3 regions of the Flavobacterium crassostreae genome follow, and region 1 is predicted to be linked to each of the others. Evidence: riboswitches for the same ligand, from Rfam matches in the RefSeq annotation. Region 1 holds a riboswitch; each other region holds the start of a gene.
What was found. A riboswitch is a leader RNA that binds a small molecule or an ion and turns the genes downstream of it on or off. The one in region 1 is predicted to bind S-adenosylmethionine.
Positions count from the first base shown of each region.

Region 1 (6,909 bases):
CGTATTTATAGGCAACCACGTTCAGATAGGAAAAAATTGTTTACTACACGCCAATGTGTCTCTTTATGATCATACCGTAATAGGAGATAATGTGATTATCCATTCGGGATCTATATTAGGAGCAGATGCTTTTTATTATAAAAAAAGAGCTACGGGTTATGATCCGTTACTTTCAGCAGGACGCGTTGTGGTTAAGAATAATGTAGGTATAGGAGCGCTTTGTACCATTGATAAAGGAGTGACGGGAGACACCACAATTGGTGAAGGAACCAAACTAGACAACCAAGTGCATGTTGGGCATGATACCGTAATAGGAAAAAATTGTTTGATAGCCTCACAAACAGGCATTGCAGGTTGTGTTGTTATAGAAGATGAAGTTACCATTTGGGGGCAAGTAGGTACCACAAGCGGTATCACAATAGGTGCCAAAGCCGTGATTTTAGGACAAACTGGAGTAACCAAATCCGTAGAAGGAGGCAAGTCTTATTTTGGTACACCAATTGAAGAATCTAGAGAAAAGCTCAAACAATTAGCCAATATTAAGAAAATACCAGAAATTCTAACCAAATTAAAGTAATATGACCGTAAAGGAAATAATTCAAAACTTTTATAAATCTGACGCACTAATAGATAGTGAGATAATGAAAGATTTTTTGCATGCAGAGATTTTAATAGATTGGAATAGCAGCAAAGGTTTTTTGCAATTAGATTATAAAGCAGTTTTAGAAATGGCAGACGAACTTGCAAAGGCCTACGTGCGCTCCAAAGTACGTATTAGTCATATTATTTCGGAAGGCGATATGGTTAGCGTGCGGTATTCTCATTATGTTAAAACAATAGAAAACCCAAGAGAAGAGATGCTTTTGGCAAATTTTATAGTACTATGGCAAATTAAAGAAGATAAATTATACCGAGGTTACCTTATGAGTCAATTATCTTAGCATATTTTGACAATAAAAGAGCTCAAAATAATTTCAAAACCGTACTTTTGCATCACAATTTTTAAAAATCACATAAAATATATATCATGAGTGTTTTAGTTAATAAAGATTCCAAAATAATTGTTCAAGGATTTACAGGAAGTGAAGGAACTTTCCATGCTTCTCAAATGATTGAGTACGGTACCAACGTTGTGGGTGGTGTAACTCCAGGAAAAGGAGGGACTACACACTTAGACCGTCCGGTTTTTAACACTGTAAAAGACGCTGTAGTAAACGCAGGAGCAGATACCACTATTATTTTTGTACCACCAGCTTTTGCTGCAGATGCAATTATGGAAGCTGCAGATGCAGGAATTAAAGTAATTATTGCAATTACAGAAGGAATTCCGGTTGCAGATATGATCAAAGCAAATGCTTACGTAAAAGAAAGAAACGCTAGATTAATCGGGCCAAACTGTCCTGGTATCATTACACCTGGAGAAGCTAAAGTAGGTATTATGCCAGGCTTTGTTTTCAAAAAAGGAACTGTAGGTATTGTTTCAAAATCAGGAACATTAACCTATGAAGCTGCAGACCAAGTAGTAAAGCAAGGATTAGGAATCACTACTGCCATTGGTATTGGTGGTGATCCAATTATTGGAACTACTACCAAAGAAGCTGTAGAGTTGTTAATGAACGATCCAGAAACAGAATGTATTGTTATGATTGGTGAAATTGGAGGACAATTAGAAGCCGATGCAGCAAAATGGATCAAAGAAGATGGTAACCGCAAACCAGTAGTAGGTTTTATTGCAGGAGTTACAGCACCAGCTGGACGTACTATGGGACATGCAGGAGCAATTGTAGGTGGAGCAGACGATACCGCTGAGGCTAAAAAACAAATTATGAGAGACAACGGAATTCACGTGGTTGACTCGCCAGCTGAAATTGGTAAAAAAGTAAAAGAAGTTTTAGGATAGTAACCACTATTTTAAATAAAAATAAAAAGAGCCTCACATTTGTGGGGCTTTTTTATTAGAATACAAAATTAAAGAAATACATTTGCAATTAATTAAAATAAGCATCATTTGACGCTTGTTTTATAACAATAGAACCCTGGTTATTTAAACAATAGGCTAATATTTTTGGCTTTTAGAGCTTAAAAACCAATTTAGAAAAATAGTAAATATGTACAAAGAGTTAGAAAAATTTAAAAATAACGATCAATTTTCATTTACACCAGAAGATAGTTTAGAAGAAAAATGCAATGCAACCGATGCAAGCGGCGTGTTTTTGGTTTATGCAGTAGACCAAGAGAAGGAGTTAATTATGGTAGGTTCTACAGGGACCGTACAAAATAACGGCTCTCTAAAAATAAAAAATGGTGGTTTGTATGAAAAAATTGTAAATGGACACCAATTTGCAAAAACAGGCAGAAAATATTCTTGGCCAGCACAAATGAAGTTAGAAAACATTTCTGTTTTGGAAGTAGTGTGGTACCAAACCTTTGACGAAACAACCAAAGGTATTCCAACAGCTGTAGAAGGACAAATTTTACAAAATTTCTTGGATGCCAATGGCAGATTGCCAAGATGGAATGTAGCTTTCTAAACATTTGTTATAGATAGTATAGAGCAAAGCTTTACTTCGGTAAAGCTTTTTTTTATGCTTAAATGGTGTTTTAGGGCCAATTAGTTACAAAAAAGGATTACTTTTGTAGCCGTTATCACGAATCTCTAGGGAGATAGCAACCTGCAGCAACAAGCAAGGTGCTAAAACGATAAGCCAAATTCTTTGGAAAAAACGTTGTTTTATACTTCCTTTATTTTGCTTTTGTTTTCGTCGTAACTTTAATATTAAATTATTTTTATGACTACATTTTTAAAAAAAACAGCAAAGCCTTTGGCCTTACTTCCTTTACTGGTTTTTATTTTTACTTTTTTGGGAGCCGGAATTGTCCTAGATGATTTTTATGCCTTTCCATCGCCTGTGGCTGTATTGGTGGGTATTATTGCGGCTTTTTTGGTGCATCCATTTACTACAGAACAAAAAGTGGCTACGCTGGTAGCGGGTTGTGGGGATAGCAAAATAATAACCATGTGTTTGATTTATCTTTTGGCTGGTGGGTTTGCAGTTGTAAGCAAAGCTATGGGCGGGGTAGATGCGGTGGTTAACTTAGGGATTAATACCATTGCTATTGCGTATTTTCCGTTAGGGATTTTTTTGATAGCTGCTTTTTTGTCTACCGCCACCGGAACTTCTGTGGGGGCAATTGTAGCCTTGGGACCTATTGCGGTGACTCTTGCAGACAAAAGCGGTGCGTCTTTGCCTTTGATCTCGGGTGCTTTGTTGGGCGGTTCTATGTTTGGGGACAATTTGTCGATGATTAGCGATACGACCATTGCTGCCACCCAATCTTTGGGTTGTGCCTTGAAGGATAAGTTTAAAATGAATGTATTTATTGCGTTTCCTGCGGCAGTGTTTACGGTGTTGGTTTTGTTTTATTTGGGTTGGAACTCGGAGTTAACCCCGGTTGTTATTGCTAAAACTAGTTTTGATTGGATGGCAATTGTTCCGTATGTTTTGGTGGTTGTTTTGGCTCTTATGGGCATAAATGTTTTTTTGACCTTGCTTACTGGAACCATTTTGGCGGGGATTATTGGGTATTTTTCGGGTGTTTTCACGGGGATTACTTTTGCGCAAAAGCTCTACGAAGGTTTTACGGGAATGACGGATATTTTTTTGCTTTCGATGCTTACTGGTGGCTTAGCGGCTATGGTGGCTAAAGCCGGTGGTATAGATTATTTGTTGGATCAAATAAAAAAAAGGATTAAAAACAAAAAGTCTGCCCAAACCGGGATTGGGGTTTTGGTAGGTTGTGCTAATTTGGCAATTGCAAATAATACGGTTTCGATTGTTATTACGGGGCCTATTGCTAAGCAAATTAATGAGGAGTATGGTTTGAATAACAAAAAAACGGCAGCTATTTTGGATATTTTTTCGTGTATTGTACAAGGAATTTTGCCTTATGGTGCGCAGGTTTTGCTGATTTTGAGTTTTGCTAACGGAAAAATAGATTTTTTGGACTTAATCTCGAATGCTTGGTACCATCTGTTTTTGTTGGGTTGTACTTTGTTTGCTATTTATAGTTCGTATTGGGATAGAGGTGCTAAAAGGTTCTTTGGGATTTAAAATTGGATTTTATTGGGGCTTATTGATTTTGAAATTTTTTTTAGGAAAGGAATTATTATATATTTGGCAAGTCATTTTTAGCCCTGATAGCAACGGAAATCCTTTTATGTTTTTTCTTTAAAAACATAAAAGATTGTAGTGTATAGCAGGAATAGCTCTAAATAAAAAAAAATAAATTAACTTTTGAATATGAAATTACTAGAAGGGAAAGTAGCCGTTATAACTGGCGCAAGTCGCGGAATTGGAAAAGGAATTGCAGCTGTTTTTGCAAAACATGGCGCAAATGTTGCCTTTACGTATAGCTCCTCTGTGGAGTCTGCGGTGGCATTAGAGAAAGAATTGAATGCGTTGGGAGTTAAGGCCAAGGGCTACCAGTCTAATGCGGCAGATTTTAACCAAGCACAAACTATGGTAGATGCTGTGCTTGCGGAGTTTGGTACGATTGATATTTTAATTAATAATGCGGGTATTACTAAAGATAATTTATTGATGCGCATGTCTGAGGCGGATTTTGACCAGGTTATTGAGGTTAATTTGAAATCAGTTTTTAATATGACTAAAGCGGTTCAAAAAACGTTTTTGAAAAACCGAGCGGGTTCTATTATTAATATGAGTAGTGTTGTTGGGGTCAAAGGGAACGCAGGACAGACTAATTATGCGGCATCTAAGGCTGGGGTTATTGGTTTTACTAAATCGGTTGCTTTGGAGTTGGGGTCTCGTAATATTCGATGTAACGCTATTGCTCCAGGTTTTATTGAAACGGAAATGACAGCTAAATTAAATGAGGATGTGGTAAAAGCATGGCGCGATGGGGTTCCGTTGAAACGCGGTGGTACTACCGAAGATGTGGCTAATGCGTGTTTGTTTTTGGCGTCGGATTTAAGCGCCTACGTAACCGGACAGGTCTTAAATGTAGACGGCGGGATGCTAACGTAATAAATTAGTGTAAATTTGCAGCAAGAACTGGGGATACTTGGTTCTGGATCATTTTTTTAAAATTATATACCAATGACTTTAACTACGGCGCTATTACTTGTTTTTTCGATGTTAGTTGCTGGGATGGTATCGTTTTTTCAGTATTTTTATAAAGCCAAAAACAAATCAAATCTGTATTTGTTTTTGGCTTTTGTGCGTTTTTTGAGTATTTGGAGTGTTTTGGTTCTTTGTATTAATCCAATCCTAAAAACCAATACGGTGGTAAATACGCCACCTGTTTTGGCTGTTGTGTTGGATAATTCTAGTTCTATAGTTGCCATGCAATCGGAAAAAAAAGCGCAGGCTGTGTACCGTAATTTGATTTCTAATAACGCCTTAAAGGCAAAATTTGACATTCAGGGATACCAATTTGATTCGGAGTTTAAGGTTGCGGATACTTTGGATTTTAAGGGCAAGCAAACCAACCTGGCTTTGGTGGCTTCTAATTTGCAAAATAACAACCGCAAATTGACCTATCCTACGGTACTTATAACGGACGGAAACCAAACTACGGGCACGGATTATGAATATAGTTTTGATCTCTCTAATAAAGTGTTTCCGGTTGTTTTGGGAGATACCACTACGGTTGTGGATTTAAAAATAAGCCAGCTAAATGCGAATAAATACGCTTTTTATAAAAATAAATTTCCTGTTGAGGTGTTTTTGAGCTATTCAGGAGACAAAAGTATTGCGGCTAATTTTAAGATCACAAACGGGAATACGGTTGTGAACCAACAGCAGATTTTATTTTCTGAAACTAAAAGAACGGCTATTTTGAACCTGCTTTTGCCTGCGGATAAATTAGGAACAGTGGTCTATAAGGCGGCAATTAGTGCTAATTTAAAAGAAAAGAATACCTACAACAACTACAAGCATTTTGCGGTAGAAGTTTTGGATCAAAAAACAAATATTGCTTTGGTTGCAGGGGGCAATCATCCGGATGTTGGTGCTTTAAAGCGTGCCATTGAGGCGAATGCGCAGCGCAAGGTAACGGTGTTTTCGCCGGAGGCTACAATAGACTTAAAAAAATATACGGTGCTCATTTTGTACCAACCTACAGGGGCTTTTAGAAAGCTAATGGAACAGAATAAGCAAGCCAAAATAAATACCTTTGTACTTACGGGTACGCATACGGATTTTGCGTTTTTGAACCAACAACAACCGTATTTAAATTTTAAGATGGGTGGTCAAAGAGAGGAGTATGCAGCTGTTTTTGATACCGATTTTAATTGGTTTGCAACAGATAATATAGGTTTTGAACGTTTTCCGCCTTTGGAAAACCAGTACGGCACCGTTACAACTAGCGCCAATGTATCGGTGTTGTTGTGGTCCAGAATAAGAGCTATTGCCACCAATGCTCCTTTGCTGGCTTTTGCGGAGAGCCAAGGCAATAGAACGGCTTATTTATTGGGAGAAAACAGTTGGAAGTGGCGGATGCAGAGCCATGTAAACACAGGATCGTATGCTAAATATGATATTTTTGTGGACAAAATAATGCAGTTTTTGGCCTCCAAAGAGTCTAAAAAAGCCCTCGAGGTTACGCACGAACGTTTTTATAACTCTGGGGATCCAATTGAAATTTTGGCGCAGTATTTGGACAAAAATTATGCACTAGATGCTAAAGCAAGGTTGGCCATTGTGGTAACCAACACCAAAAACAAATGGAGTAAAAAGTATGATTTGCTCAAAGCTACCAATGAGTATAAAGTAAATTTAGAAGGCTTGCCTGCCGGAAAGTATACCTTTTCGGTGACAGAATTGCATTCTAAAGCAACGTATTTAGGCCAATTTGAAATCTTGGATTTTGATATTGAAAAACAAT
Region 1 covers NZ_CP017688.1:1,808,987-1,815,895, forward strand. The annotation lists gene LB076_RS08080 (UDP-3-O-(3-hydroxymyristoyl)glucosamine N-acyltransferase) at 1-577, shown strand, start outside; gene LB076_RS08085 (hypothetical protein) at 579-941, shown strand; gene sucD (succinate--CoA ligase subunit alpha) at 1,028-1,900, shown strand; gene LB076_RS08095 (hypothetical protein) at 2,109-2,531, shown strand; SAM-I-IV-variant riboswitch at 2,639-2,734, shown strand; gene LB076_RS08100 (Na+/H+ antiporter NhaC family protein) at 2,790-4,112, shown strand; gene fabG (3-oxoacyl-[acyl-carrier-protein] reductase) at 4,302-5,048, shown strand; gene LB076_RS08110 (hypothetical protein) at 5,121-6,909, shown strand, end outside.

Region 2 (6,909 bases), 1.4 Mb from region 1:
ACCTCGTGCTCAATCGCCGCAGCAATAATTTTTTCGGGAGCTACCATTACACCAAGGTCTACAATCTCATAATTATTACAGGCTAACACCACCGAAACAATATTTTTGCCAATATCATGGACATCTCCTTTTACGGTTGCCATCAATATTTTTCCATTCCCTGATTTATCACCCGCTTGTTTACTTGCTTCAATATAAGGCAACAAATACGCCACCGCTTTTTTCATAACACGTGCCGATTTTACCACCTGTGGCAAAAACATTTTGCCTGAACCAAACAAATCACCCACCACATTCATTCCCGTCATCAAATTGATTTCAATCACTTCAATAGGTTTTGTAGCTTCGAGTCTCGCTTCTTCAACATCTAGTTCTATAAAGGCATCAATCCCCTTAACCAAAGAGTGCGTAATTCTTTCTTGCACGGTTCCTGAACGCCATTCTTGAACCGCTTTTTCATTGCTCTTTACATCTCCTTTTACATTCTCGGCAAAGTCTAGTAAGCGTTCCGTAGCATCATCGCGTCTATTTAAAATAACATCTTCAACATGCTCTAATAAATCCTTGGGGATGTCATCATAAATAGTCAACATCTCTGGGTTTACAATACCCATTGTCATTCCGTTTTGGATAGCATGGTACAAAAACACCGAGTGCATTGCTTCTCTTACCGCATCATTTCCTCTAAATGAAAACGATACGTTACTCACCCCACCACTAATGTGCGCGTGTGGCAAATTCTCTCTAACCCATTTAGTACCTCTAAAAAAATCCAAGGCATTTAAACGATGTTCTTCCATTCCGGTTGCTACCGGAAATATATTCAAATCAAAAATAATATCCTGCGCCGGAAACCCTACCTTGTTCACTAATATATCATACGAACGTTGGCAAATCTCTACTCTACGCTCATAATTATCTGCCTGTCCGACCTCGTCAAAAGCCATGATAATTGCTGCAGCTCCGTACCGTTTGATCAGCTTGGCATGATGGATAAACTGCTCCTCTCCTTCTTTTAATGAAATCGAATTTACTACACTCTTTCCTTGCACCACCTTCAATCCAGCCTCAATAATATCCCATTTAGAACTATCAATCATGATAGGCACACGGGCAATATCGGGTTCGGCAGCGATTAAATTCAAAAATTTGGTCATGGCATATTGGCCATCCAACATCCCTTCATCCATATTAATGTCAATAATCTGCGCACCTCCCTCTACTTGCTCTTTGGCAATGCTGAGTGCTTCTTCGTATTTTTCTTCTTTAATTAACCTCAAAAATTTTCTAGAACCCGTCACATTAGTACGCTCCCCAACATTCACAAACACACTATCGGGCGTTATGATTAAAGGCTCTAATCCGGCTAATACCAAGTTTTTTCTAGTTTCTACTGCTGCCATTTTTATTTTTTATTTGTCCTCCAAGTTTTCCAAAACCTTGTAGGTATCTCTTTTTAATTTGTATTATTTTGGGCGTGTCCCTCCGTAAAAACTACGGGTCGGGCTATACACTGCAAGTCCTCGCACTTCCTACGTCAGGCTGTGGGCTTTCCGCTGCTATCCCTCACGCAACCCTCCAATTGTTACTCATTTAAAATAACATTGATTTTTTTATTATTCGGGCACGGATTGCAAATCCGCGCTATCTGGATCCTAATTATTTATAAATACTAATTATACTTATACAAATACCGATAATCAGAAAAAGTACATTTACTATGTATCTAATACTTTCTTCTTTCTGCAACCAATGTTTGTTTTGCATCCATAGAAACTTATTATTTTCCCAATTGTTTAACCCAATATGAATTCCTTTAGCAGGAGACTCATTTCTCCCAAAATAGTTTAGAAAATAAACATGCTTTTTTTTATATTCTAAACAATAAATTTTGGAAAAAAAACTTTCTTTTTCTGTAAAAAGCGGATGAGAAAAACCTTCTTTAATAAATCTTCCTCGCTTAATCTCAATTGTTTCCCCCGGGAACATAATTGTTAGGTGTCCTGTATTGAACTCGTTTGATCGTAATACTTCGATTTCCATATTTTTTCAGTTTAAACAATTGTTTCAAAATAGCGATACAGTCAATCATTAATTTACATCACCGCCGTCGAAACTCTTGGTTTGTAATCCTTGGCGATATCCGCAATCAACCGGATGTGTTCCGGAGTGGTGCCACAACAACCACCAATAATGTTTACTAAATTATCGTCTAGATATTCTTTTATAAAAGCTTGTGTTTGTTCTGGAGTTTCGTCATATTCTCCAAAGGCATTGGGCAATCCTGCATTTGGATGTGCCGATACATTAAAAGTGGTGTTTTGTGACAAGGTTTGTAAATATGGTTTTAATAAATCTGCCCCAAGAGCGCAATTAAAACCGACACTCAAAAGCGGAATATGTGATACAGAAATCAAAAAAGCCTCTACGGTTTGTCCTGAAAGGGTTCGGCCTGAAGCATCTGTAATGGTTCCAGAGACCATGATCGGAATAGCAATATTGCGTTCTTCTTTTACCTCCTCGATGGCAAAAAGTGCTGCTTTGGCATTGAGCGTGTCAAAAATAGTTTCGACAAGCAATAAATCACATCCGCCATCCATTAAGGCTTCTACTTGTTGTTTGTATGCAATGCGTAAATCGTCAAATGTTACGGCTCTATATCCTGGGTCGTTTACGTCTGGTGACATGCTTGCCGTTCTGTTGGTGGGACCTATAGATCCGGCTACAAAACGAGGCTTGTCTGGGTTTTTGGCCGTAAATTGGTCGGCTACTTCCCGGGCTAGTTTTGCGGATTCGTAGTTGAGTTCATAAACGTATTCTTCCAAAAAATAGTCGGCCATACCAATGGTAGTTCCCGAAAAGGTATTGGTTTCTACAATATCTGCTCCGGCCTCAAAATAAGCGGCATGCACTGCCTTTATGGCTTCTGGTTGTGTGAGAGATAATAGGTCATTGTTGCCTTTTAGAGAATGTGGAAAATCCTTAAAACGTTGTCCTCTAAAGTCTTCTTCCGAAAAATTATAGCGTTGCAGCATGGTTCCCATCGCGCCATCCAGGATGAGTATTCTGTCTAAAAGGGCGGCTCTAATTCCTAAAGGAGAAGCTGCTGTTGTTGTTGTGTTTGTTGTGTTTGACATACCGTATGATAATTAAAATCTAGACCGTTATCTAAATGTATACTTTTGATTATTTTTTCCAAAAGTTCTCTATGGCTTCTCTTTAGCCCTGATGGTAGCGGCATCCTTTTTATTTTTTCTTTAAAAATAAAAAGATATAGCGTACAGCAGGAGGGATCTTGATGCTAATGCACAGAAGATCTGCTCTAAGAAAATAATATCGATAGGTTGTCAAGAAATGGTTGGAGAAATACGCAAGACGTATTTTTATGTTATCTATCTTAGAAACTAAAAAATTGTAGTTTAAAGTAGAATGTAGCACCTTCTTTAAAGATAAAGGGTTGCTAAGGTTTCATTGGGTCTTTCCCTCCGCCTTTCGTGATAACTTTCAATAAATATAGGAACACTGCAAAGAAAAGACAAAGCGTTAATACTCACAAGTATTAACGCTTTATTTTCTAACTTTAGTAACTTATTTTGTTACACTATTGCTTTAACGACTGCTTTGGGAGCTTCTTTACGAGTTCCGTCAAATCCGTCTACTCCAGAAACGGTGGTGTATTTCAATACGTATCGTTTGCCTGGATTGATGATTTGGTAGGCCGCTTGACACATCAATGTTGCTTCGTGAAAACCACAAAGGATCAATTTTAATTTGCCGGGATAGGTATTGACATCTCCAATGGCAAAAATTCCGGGAATATTGGTTTGGTAATCTAAGGCGTTGTTTACTTTGATGGCGTTTTTCTCTATCTCAAGTCCCCAGTTTCCAATAGGGCCTAACTTTGGTGTTAAACCAAAAAGCGGAATGAAATAATCGGTTTCGATGGTACGGGTGGCACCATTTTCCTCAATAACGATAGATTCAATGTGTTCTGCTCCGTTTAATCCTACTACCTCAGCGGGTGTAATCATGCGGATTTTGCCCGCATCTTTTAGTTCTTGTACTTTTTCTACGGAGTCTAAGGCTCCTCTAAATTCATTACGACGGTGAATCAAAGTTACCTCTGAAGCTACGTCTGTAAGAAAAATACTCCAGTCTAAGGCAGAATCGCCACCACCTGCAATCACCACTCTTTTGTCTCGGAATTCTTCTGGATCTTTGATAAAATATTTGATCCCTTTGTTTTCGTAAAAATTAATGCCGTCGATTAGTGGTTTTCTTGGTTCAAAACTACCTAAACCTCCTGCTATTGCAATTACTTTAGCATGGAATTGGGTGCCTTCGTTGGAGGTTACAATAAAGCTTCCGTCTTCTTGTTTGTCAATGGTTTCGGCTCGTTCTCCGAGTGTAAAGCCAGGTTCAAATTGTTTGATTTGTTCCATTAGATTATCTACCAAATCTCCTGCTAATACTTCTGGAAATCCCGGAATATCATAAATAGGTTTTTTGGGATATAACTCCGATAATTGACCACCTGCTTGTGGTAAAGCATCTAATATGTGGCATTTTAATTTTAATAATCCTGCTTCAAAAACGGCAAATAAACCAGTTGGACCGGCTCCTATTATAAGGATATCTGTTTCAATCATGTTCGTATTAATTAGCCCTTTAACGCCTAATCCAGGTGCAAAAGGAAAGTTTTGTTTTTATTTATATTAAGGTAATGTTCACAAATAAACTATGAATTTTGATCTTTTTCAATGATAAATATCATTCTAACTACACGGTAGCAAAATGTATTTTTTAAATTATTTTTGTTTAACGCCATCTTTGGGAGCTGCCAAATGCTTCGTGGAAGCGGTATTGGTGGTCTTTTTAGAGACCCTCTAATTAAAATCTGAGGCTCGAAAAAAAAATCTTTGCGTTTTTATTTTTTTAAGGTTTCGGTAATTTCATTCATTCGCTGTACTTTTTGTTCAAAATTTCCTTTTAGAGTCTTCCGATATTCGTTCAAGTTTTCGACCATTTTGTTGATATCTTCCGGAATTATCTCCTCAAAGAGTTCTCGCAATCTTTTGGCGGTGGTTGGCGACTTTCCGTTGGTTGAAATGGCAATCTTTACGTTTCCTTTGGTTACAATTCCTCCCAAATAATAATCGCATAAATCTGGGGTGTCTGCTATGTTACAAATTAAAAAGCGTTTTCGAGACAAATCATACACTCGTTTGTTTACTTTCCAATCATCAGTACAGGCAATGACCATATGCCGTTTGCGAAGCATCCAACGATTAAACTTTTTAGGGGTTAGCTTTACAAAAGGGTGTTTGGCCGCTAGAGCCTCTAACTCTGGCAAAAAACGCGGGGCAACTACCTCAACAACTGCATTTGGGCTGGATTTTAACAAAAAAGAAAGTTTTTCTAAACCTACATTTCCGCCTCCTACTAACAATACTTTTAGTTTATGCACTTTTAGAAACACCGGATACAATTCATTCTTTTCCATAGACTAATTGTTTGTTGTGCATGGATTTTAATTCTTTATAAAATCCTGAACTTTTTTTGTGATCTGCCACCACTTCTCCTATAACTATAATTGCTGGCGAACTTAAATTAGCGTCCCTAACAATTTGTGTAATGGTGTTTATGGTTCCAATACCGGTTTTTTCTTGTGGGGTAGTACCGTCTTGAATAATTGCAACAGGGGTTTCTCCTTTGGATTCTGCCTGAAAAATAGCCACAATTTGTTCTAACTTACTCATACCCATCAATACTACAACGGTGGCCGAAGACTGTGCTGCTAATGCAACATCTTTAGACAATTGGCGCGCCGAGGTAGTTCCGGTTATTACCCAAAAGCTCTCCGAAACCCCTCTTTTGGTCAAGGAAATTCCTTGAGACGCTGGCACTGCTATTGAAGAGGATATTCCGGGGATGACAAAGGTAGGGATTCCAAAACTCTCTACATAGCCGGTTTCTTCGCTTCCTCTACCAAATATAAACGGATCCCCACCCTTGAGCCGAACTACGTGTCCGTAAGTCAAGGCGTTATCTACAATTAGTTGGTTGATTTGATCTTGGGTATAGGCATGACTGCCTTTTCTTTTTCCAACAAAAATTTTAAGTGCCTTTTTGGGAGCATAGCACAACAATTCTTCGTTTGCTAAGGCATCGTATAAAACCACATTAGCCTCAGCAAGTGCTTTTGCGCCTTTGATGGTCAAGAGATCCGGATCCCCTGGTCCTGCTCCTACTAAAGTTACTTTGGGTTTTACTATTTTATGCATCAGCGATATCTTTGGCTCTGTAGGTTTCTATGGTCTGAAAGAAAGCAATGGCTTCTTGTATGTATTTTTGGGCAAAAACCTCCGACGGTTCGTTTTGATTGATCTGGTATACCAAGTCTTTGAAAGTGGAGTCTAGAGTGACTTTATTACTTTGGATAAAAACGGTGTCAAACAAATTGATAATTCCGGCATGGTGGTTTGTTTTTTCATTTTCTGCCAATAATAACGCTTTGGCTCCGTTTACAAAGGCTGCATAGGCTAAATAAATAGCATCTGCCCAGTTTTGATCCGCAAAGGCTTCTTGTGCAAATGTCAATTTGTCTTTGGCTTCCAAAATTAATGTGGCCACTAAGTCTATCACAACTCCAGCACACTCTCCTACTCCAACGGCTTTGACGTAATTGTCTGCGTTACCCCAATCAATAAAATCTTCTGGAGTTAAATTGGTAACGTCTGCCAAGGGTTTTAATAATTCGTAAAAATATTTTTCTCCTTGGGCATCATAATAATCTAAAAATGACGTTCCGTTTGCATTGGCTTCAAAATCATTTAAAATAAAACGCAGTGCATCCGGGCCTCTACGGCTTGGTACTTTAATTACTTTGTCTGAAAAACGTCCTTTTCC
Region 2 covers NZ_CP017688.1:415,317-422,225, forward strand. The annotation lists gene metH (methionine synthase) at 1-1,403, opposite strand, end outside; gene LB076_RS01870 (hypothetical protein) at 1,660-2,043, opposite strand; gene LB076_RS01875 (homocysteine S-methyltransferase family protein) at 2,097-3,044, opposite strand; SAM riboswitch class I at 3,386-3,504, opposite strand; gene LB076_RS01880 (NAD(P)/FAD-dependent oxidoreductase) at 3,597-4,649, opposite strand; gene LB076_RS01885 (precorrin-2 dehydrogenase/sirohydrochlorin ferrochelatase family protein) at 4,928-5,503, opposite strand; gene cobA (uroporphyrinogen-III C-methyltransferase) at 5,490-6,284, opposite strand; gene LB076_RS01895 (HEPN domain-containing protein) at 6,277-6,909, opposite strand, start outside.
Region 2: linked by a shared signal. The riboswitch ahead of LB076_RS01875 (homocysteine S-methyltransferase family protein) and the one ahead of LB076_RS08100 (Na+/H+ antiporter NhaC family protein) in region 1 are both predicted to bind S-adenosylmethionine.

Region 3 (6,909 bases), 1.4 Mb from region 1:
GGCAATGATTCTTGGTATCAAAATTTCAATGATGTCTTTCTTGATCTTAGCGAGCATGGCAGCCTCTTGGTCAAAATCATCGTGTTGTGTTGAGATAACAATGCTATCAATACGGGTAGGTTTGTTATCGTCACTATATTCAAGGGTTACTTGAGATTTAGCATCTGGACGCAAATACGTAATGTCTTTATTCTCACGTCTCAATAAGGCTAATTCTTGCAATAATTTATGAGATAAATCCAGTGCCAAAGGCATGTAGTTTGCGGTTTCATTTGTAGCGTAACCAAACATCATTCCTTGATCACCGGCGCCTTGCTCTTCTGGGCTAGAACGGTCCACACCTTGGTTAATGTCAGCGGATTGCTCGTGTATTGCCGATAGAATACCACAAGAATTGGACTCAAACATGTATTCGCTTTTGGTGTAACCGATTTTTCGGATTACCTCGCGAGCAATTTGCTGTACGTCTAAATAGGTGTTGGATTTTACTTCGCCAGCTAAGATCACCTGACCTGTAGTTACTAAGGTTTCGCAAGCTACTTTAGAATTAGCATCAAAGGCTAAAAAGTTATCAATTAATGCATCTGAAATTTGATCTGCAATTTTGTCTGGATGTCCTTCGCTCACAGATTCTGACGTAAATAAATAGGCCATAATAAATAGTATTTTTAAATTAAGCGAGAAAAAGGAGTTGCAACGGCATAATGCTAAAGGAGAGTTTCTGCTTTAGCATTTTTTTCTACTGAAATCTTCAGTATCCATAATGAAGTTATTTCATTATGAAGAGGTTGCAATCAGTTCAAATTTTTCCTCTTATATAGTTTGCAAAGGTATGAAACCATTTTGAATTGCAAATCAAACACGACTTTTTTTTGAAATTAAATGCAGTTTTTTAGAGTTGGGTTCTGGGTTAGATTCAAGCAACAAAAACACTTATTTTTGTTAATTAAGTATTAGAGATTTGGTAGTTATACAATTATTTTGCAAATTTGGGTTATAAAAATATCCAATGAGCTTAATTAAGAACATAATGTGTACCCAATTTAAGGAGTTTTCCTGGGAATGCGCTATTGTTTAAATCAACATACAAACAAGATTTTATAGAGCCTCCCACAACATTGGGAGGCTTTTTATTTTTAAATGCATACTAACCCTAAAAATAACACACTAATGCGTACTACTAAATTTGAAACTAAAGCATTGCACGCCGGGCATGATGTAACCAAACATGGTGGCACTAGAGCCGTTCCTATTTACCAAACGTCATCCTACGTTTTTAATGATTCCGATCATGCCGCTAATTTGTTTAATTTGTCCGAGGCGGGATATATCTACACCAGGCTTAATAATCCAACTAACGATGTCTTGGAGCAACGATTAGCCGCTCTAGAAGGCGGAATAGGTGCCGTGGTTACTGCCTCAGGAACTGCTGCTATCGTAACTGCACTGCTGGTTTTGTTAAAAACTGGCGATCACATTGTAGCATCCAGTAGTTTGTACGGCGGTACTTTTAATCTCTTGCAGACCACTCTGCCTAGATTGGGTATAACCACTACTTTTGTAGATCCTTCGGATGCCAAAAATTTTGCCAATGCGGTAACAGACAATACCAAAGTGTTTTTTGTAGAAAGTCTAGGCAACCCTAAATTAGATGTTTTGGATCTAGAGGCTATTTCTAAAGAAGCAAAAGCATTGCAATTGCCATTGATTGTAGACAACACCGTAGCATCGCCCTATTTGCTGAATCCTATAGCGTATGGAGCCAATATTGTGATCCATTCTTTAACCAAGTATATTTCCGGTAACGGAACTTCCTTAGGAGGTGTTATTGTAGATGCAGGAACTTTTGACTGGAGTAGTGGGCGTTTTCCGGAGTTTACAACACCAAATGAAGGCTATCATGGCTTGGTTTATCATGAGGTATTGGGTGCGGCAGCTTTTATTGCTCGGGTTAGAACAGAAGGGTTACGGGATTATGGTGCTGCTTTGAGTCCGTTTAATGCTTTTCAGATAATACAAGGTTTAGAGACCTTATCCATTAGAGTAAAAAAACACAGTGAAAACGCTCTGGAACTGGCAAAATGGTTGGAGCAGCAAGAACAAGTGGCTTGGGTAAATTATCCCGGGTTGCCATCGAGTGATTATTTTGAATTGGCACAAAAATACCTACCTAAAGGACAAAACGGCTTAGTAACCTTTGGTCTGAAAGGTGGTTTTGAAGCAGCCAAAAAAATTGCAGATCATACCGTCTTGTTTTCGCTCTTAGCCAATATTGGGGATACCAAATCGTTGATTATTCATCCCGCAAGTACCACCCACCAACAACTATCTGAGGAGCAACAATTGTCTTCGGGCGTATCTAGAGACTTAATTAGATTGTCGGTAGGCTTAGAAGATATTGAAGATTTAAAAGAAGATTTAAAAAAATGCTTAGATAGGTTGTAAAACACCTAAGAAGTAAAGCTGAAAAATCGCTTTTTTTAAGTCCATTTTAAGCCAAAAGTTATAGTATTATAATCTCGATTTATAACATTTTACTATTTAGGTAAAATAACGTTAAAACATTGTAAATCATTAGGAAAACAGTCAAAAATGATGCAAATTTGTACCAACAAAAAAACAAAAATGAATTTAAATTTTCTTTTAAATTTTAAAATAATTTCAAAGTCTTTTTTAGGCACTTGATTGCATTATGCTATATCCGTAATACACCAAGAGCCTCCCTTAATCGGAAGGCTTTTTGTTTTAAAATAATTGGGTAAAAATATAAAATCAACGCTTTTTTTGAGACAGCAAAAACAAATACAAAAACCTTTAAAATTACACCACATGAGAGCCATTGAAAGAATTACTAGAGCAGTACGTTTTTTAAAAAAACTAAAAAGTCCCAAAAACCTAATTACAAGCAGTGTAGAAGATTTGGTTCATCCAAGATTTGGCATGAATCCTTCGGATTTAAAGCAGCTGCATAAAGTCCCAAATTCGTTGCAGTTTTTGATGTACTCCAAAGAAAACGACACCCTTTTTATCTAATTGTCAGTGCAGTATGCTCCTGGTGATAGACACGCAAGAAAGTTTTGAATTGTTATATTCGATCTTTTCTTGCGTTTTTTTGTTACATAATTTTTAAAAAGCAAATACACCCTCAGAATGTTTGTTTGTTTAAAATAATAATAGTTAATTTGCAGTATTAAGTTCATAAACGTATTGAAATGTTATAAAGAAAGGACGAGGGAATAGACCCGTTGAAGCCTTAGCAACCCTTGGATTAATGGTATTTATTTATTCATGAAGGTGCTACATTCTACCATAATTTAAATGGGAAGATAACAATAAAATTTTTTCTAGTTTTAACTAGTTCTTTCTTTCTAATATTTTCAAATACAAATCCATAAAAGATTTGACATTGGAAAATAAACCATCACAACTTACCCTGACCAATTTCACCACTCACAATGGTGCTTTTTATGCTAGCTTAGATTTGAGCTATCAAATTTTTGGTGCTCCTTTGCATACAGCTCCTATTGTTTTGATCAACCATGCTTTGACCGGAAATTCTCAAGTAATTGGAGCGTCTGGTTGGTGGAATGATATTGTAGGAGTTGACAAAACCATAGATACCAGAAAATATACCATTGTCTCTTTGGACGTTCCGGGCAACGGATTCCATACAGCAACCATCGATTCTTATAGAGATTTTATTGCAAGAGATATTGCTAAAATTTTTATCGAAGGACTTCGGGTTTTAAAAATAGACCATTTGTTTGCACTCATTGGAGGATCTGTTGGCGGTGGCATTGCCTGGGAAATGATAGCTTTAGAGCCTAAGTTGGCACAAAATTTTATTGTGATCGCTACCGATTGGAAAGCCACCGATTGGCTGATTGCCAATTGTTATCTACAAGAGCAAATACTCAACAACTCCAAAAAACCCATTGAAGATGCGCGCATACATGCCATGTTGTGCTACCGCACGCCAGAATCTTTTAAAATGAAGTTTAATAGAGACAGCAACCAACAACTAGAGACCTTTCAGGTAGAGAGTTGGTTGAATTATCATGGCGAAAAATTAGAAAAAAGGTTCCAGCTTGCGGCCTACAAAATGATGAACCAATTATTGAAAACCATCGATATCACACGCAATCAGGAATCTCTAGAAACCATTATTGCCAGAGTAGAGGCCAATATGTATATAGTGGGGATCAATTCGGATTTGTTTTTTACGGCAAAAGAAAATAAAGAAACCTACAACGAGATCAAAAAATTTAAAAATAATGTATTTTACAGTGAGATAGACTCCCAACACGGGCACGATGCCTTCTTGATAGAATACCAACAATTAGACAATTTATTAGAAGTTGTTTTTAAAAACAAAAAGCAGATGAAAATAGTAAAATTTGGCGGAAAATCGTTAGCAAACGGTACAGGAATCACTGCCGTTCTGGATATAATAGACACTAAAATTAAAGAACAAGAAAAATTTGCCATAGTCGTTTCGGCAAGAGGCAAATCTACAGACGAATTAGAAGATATTTTGACCATTGCGGCCAAAAACGGAAATTACAAGCCGTTATTGGACAGCTTTAAAGCCTATCAAAAGGAAGGTTGGGATGCGGTAGATTTTTCTAAAGAATTTGATAAACTAGACCAACTCTTTGAAGGGGTTCGTTTAATTGGAGATTATAGCGCCAAAACCAAAGACCAAGTTCTGGCACAAGGCGAAGTACTTTCGGCTAAATTACTAGTATTTTTATTGCAACAAAAAGGCATTCCTGCAAAATTGGCCGATACCAGAGAGTTGATTATAACCGATTCTAATTTTGGAGATGCCCAGCCATTAGAGGCACTTTCTAAAAAGAATGTTATACAGGTTTTTAATGAAAATAAAGAATCCGTATTAGTAATTACAGGTTTTATAGGCTCTAATGCCCAACACGAAACCACAACCTTGGGCAGAAATGGCAGCAATTATACCGCGTCCTTAATAGCCAATTATAGCAATGCCGAAGAATTACAGAACTATACCCATGTAGACGGCATTTATACCGCCAATCCAGAATTGGTTTTAGATGCCAAAAAAATAGAATCCTTGTCTTATAACGAGGCTAACGAAATGGCTAATTTTGGAGCAACAATTTTGCACGCCAAAACCATTATTCCGTTATTAGAAAAAAATATTCCGCTACGCATTCTCAATACCTTTAATGACCAAAACAAAGGAACCCTAATCACCTCCAACTCTAACGCTACCGGAATCAAAACCCTATCGGTTCTAGAAAATGTGGCATTGGTCAACTTAGAAGGAAGAGGCTTGCTTGGAAAAACAGGAGTAGACGCACGGATTTTTAGAGTAATGGGAGATAATGATATAAGCGTGAGTATCATCTCTCAGGGATCTTCAGAAAGAGGTATCGGTCTGGTGGTTGCGGCAGATAAGGCAACACAAGCCATGCTGAAATTAGAGAAAGAATTTGAAAATGATTTTTACTCCAAAGACGTCAATAAAATTACCATAACAGACCATGTATCTGTAATTTCAATAATCGGACAAGACCTAAGCACGTTTCACAAACCCTATACCGCACTGATCAAAAACAAAATTGTACCCATTTTGTTCAACAATACCGTTACGGGCAAAAACGTGAGCTTGGTAGTCAAAAAAGCAGAACTAAACAAGGCATTGAACGTTATTCATGGCGAAATTTTTGGTGTAGCCAAAAAAATAAACATAGCCATTTTTGGGCACGGATTAGTGGGTGGCACACTGATTGATCAAATTTTAGCATCTGCCCAAGCTATAGAAAAAAGAAAAGACATTAAGTTAAATGTTTTCGCTATTGCAAATTCTAAAAAAGTGTTGCTCAACAAAAATGGCGTAACCACCAACTGGCAACAAGAAATTCAGAGCCAAGGAGTTGCGTACCAACTCAACGACATTATTGCCTTTGCAGAAACCCATCATCTAGAAAATTTGATAGCCATTGATAATACCGCTAGCGTAGCCTTTGTAGAAAATTACCTTCCTTTGGTAGAGAGCAGTTTTGATCTAATATCGTCTAATAAAGTAGCCAATACCCTGAGTTATGGTTTTTATAAAGAATTGCGAGACGCCTTAGAGAAAAACCAAAAAAATTACCTTTACGAAACCAATGTAGGAGCTGGTTTGCCCTTGATAGACACCATTAAATTGCTGCATTTATCCGGCGAAAATATCACTAAAATAAAAGGAGTTTTCTCTGGATCTTTAAGCTTTTTGTTTAATACCTTTTCGGATCAAGAAGTTCCTTTTAGCACCATATTAAAAAAAGCAATAGACAGCGGATACACAGAGCCAGATCCCAGAGAAGACTTGTGTGGCAATGATGTAGCCAGAAAATTACTAATTTTGGCTAGAGAATTGGATCTGCAAAACGAGTTTGAAGAAATCTGCATTCAGAATTTAATTCCAGAACCTTTGCGTCAAGGCAATGCTGCTGAATTTTTGGCAAAATTAGAGGAGTTGGATCCTATTTATGACACAATAAAAAAAGATCAAAAACCCAATCACGTATTGCGATACATCGGAGAACTATCTGGAGATCTGCAACACGATAAAGGAATTTTGGAAGTAAAATTAGTTTCCGTACCTTCGGATACCGCCTTAGGAGGACTCAAAGGATCGGATTCTTTCTTTGAAATTTATACCGAATCCTACGGCGATCGTCCTATTGTTATCCAAGGTGCCGGAGCTGGATCTGCAGTTACAGCCAGAGGTGTTTTTGGAGACATCTTGCGATTGTCTGACAAAGGCTAAAAGAGTATACTTAATAACTAAAATTAAAGTACTTTTGAGTTTCATCTAAAAATAAAAAACATGAAAAAAATTATTGTAATGTTTGCGTTGAGTCTATTGGTTTTGTCGTGTAAATC
Region 3 covers NZ_CP017688.1:431,873-438,781, reverse strand. The annotation lists gene metK (methionine adenosyltransferase) at 1-654, opposite strand, end outside; gene LB076_RS01955 (O-acetylhomoserine aminocarboxypropyltransferase/cysteine synthase family protein) at 1,171-2,445, shown strand; gene LB076_RS01950 (hypothetical protein) at 2,785-3,033, shown strand; SAM riboswitch class I at 3,213-3,333, shown strand; gene thrA (bifunctional aspartate kinase/homoserine dehydrogenase I) at 3,407-6,793, shown strand; gene LB076_RS01940 (hypothetical protein) at 6,854-6,909, shown strand, end outside.
Region 3: linked by a shared signal. The riboswitch ahead of thrA (bifunctional aspartate kinase/homoserine dehydrogenase I) and the one ahead of LB076_RS08100 (Na+/H+ antiporter NhaC family protein) in region 1 are both predicted to bind S-adenosylmethionine.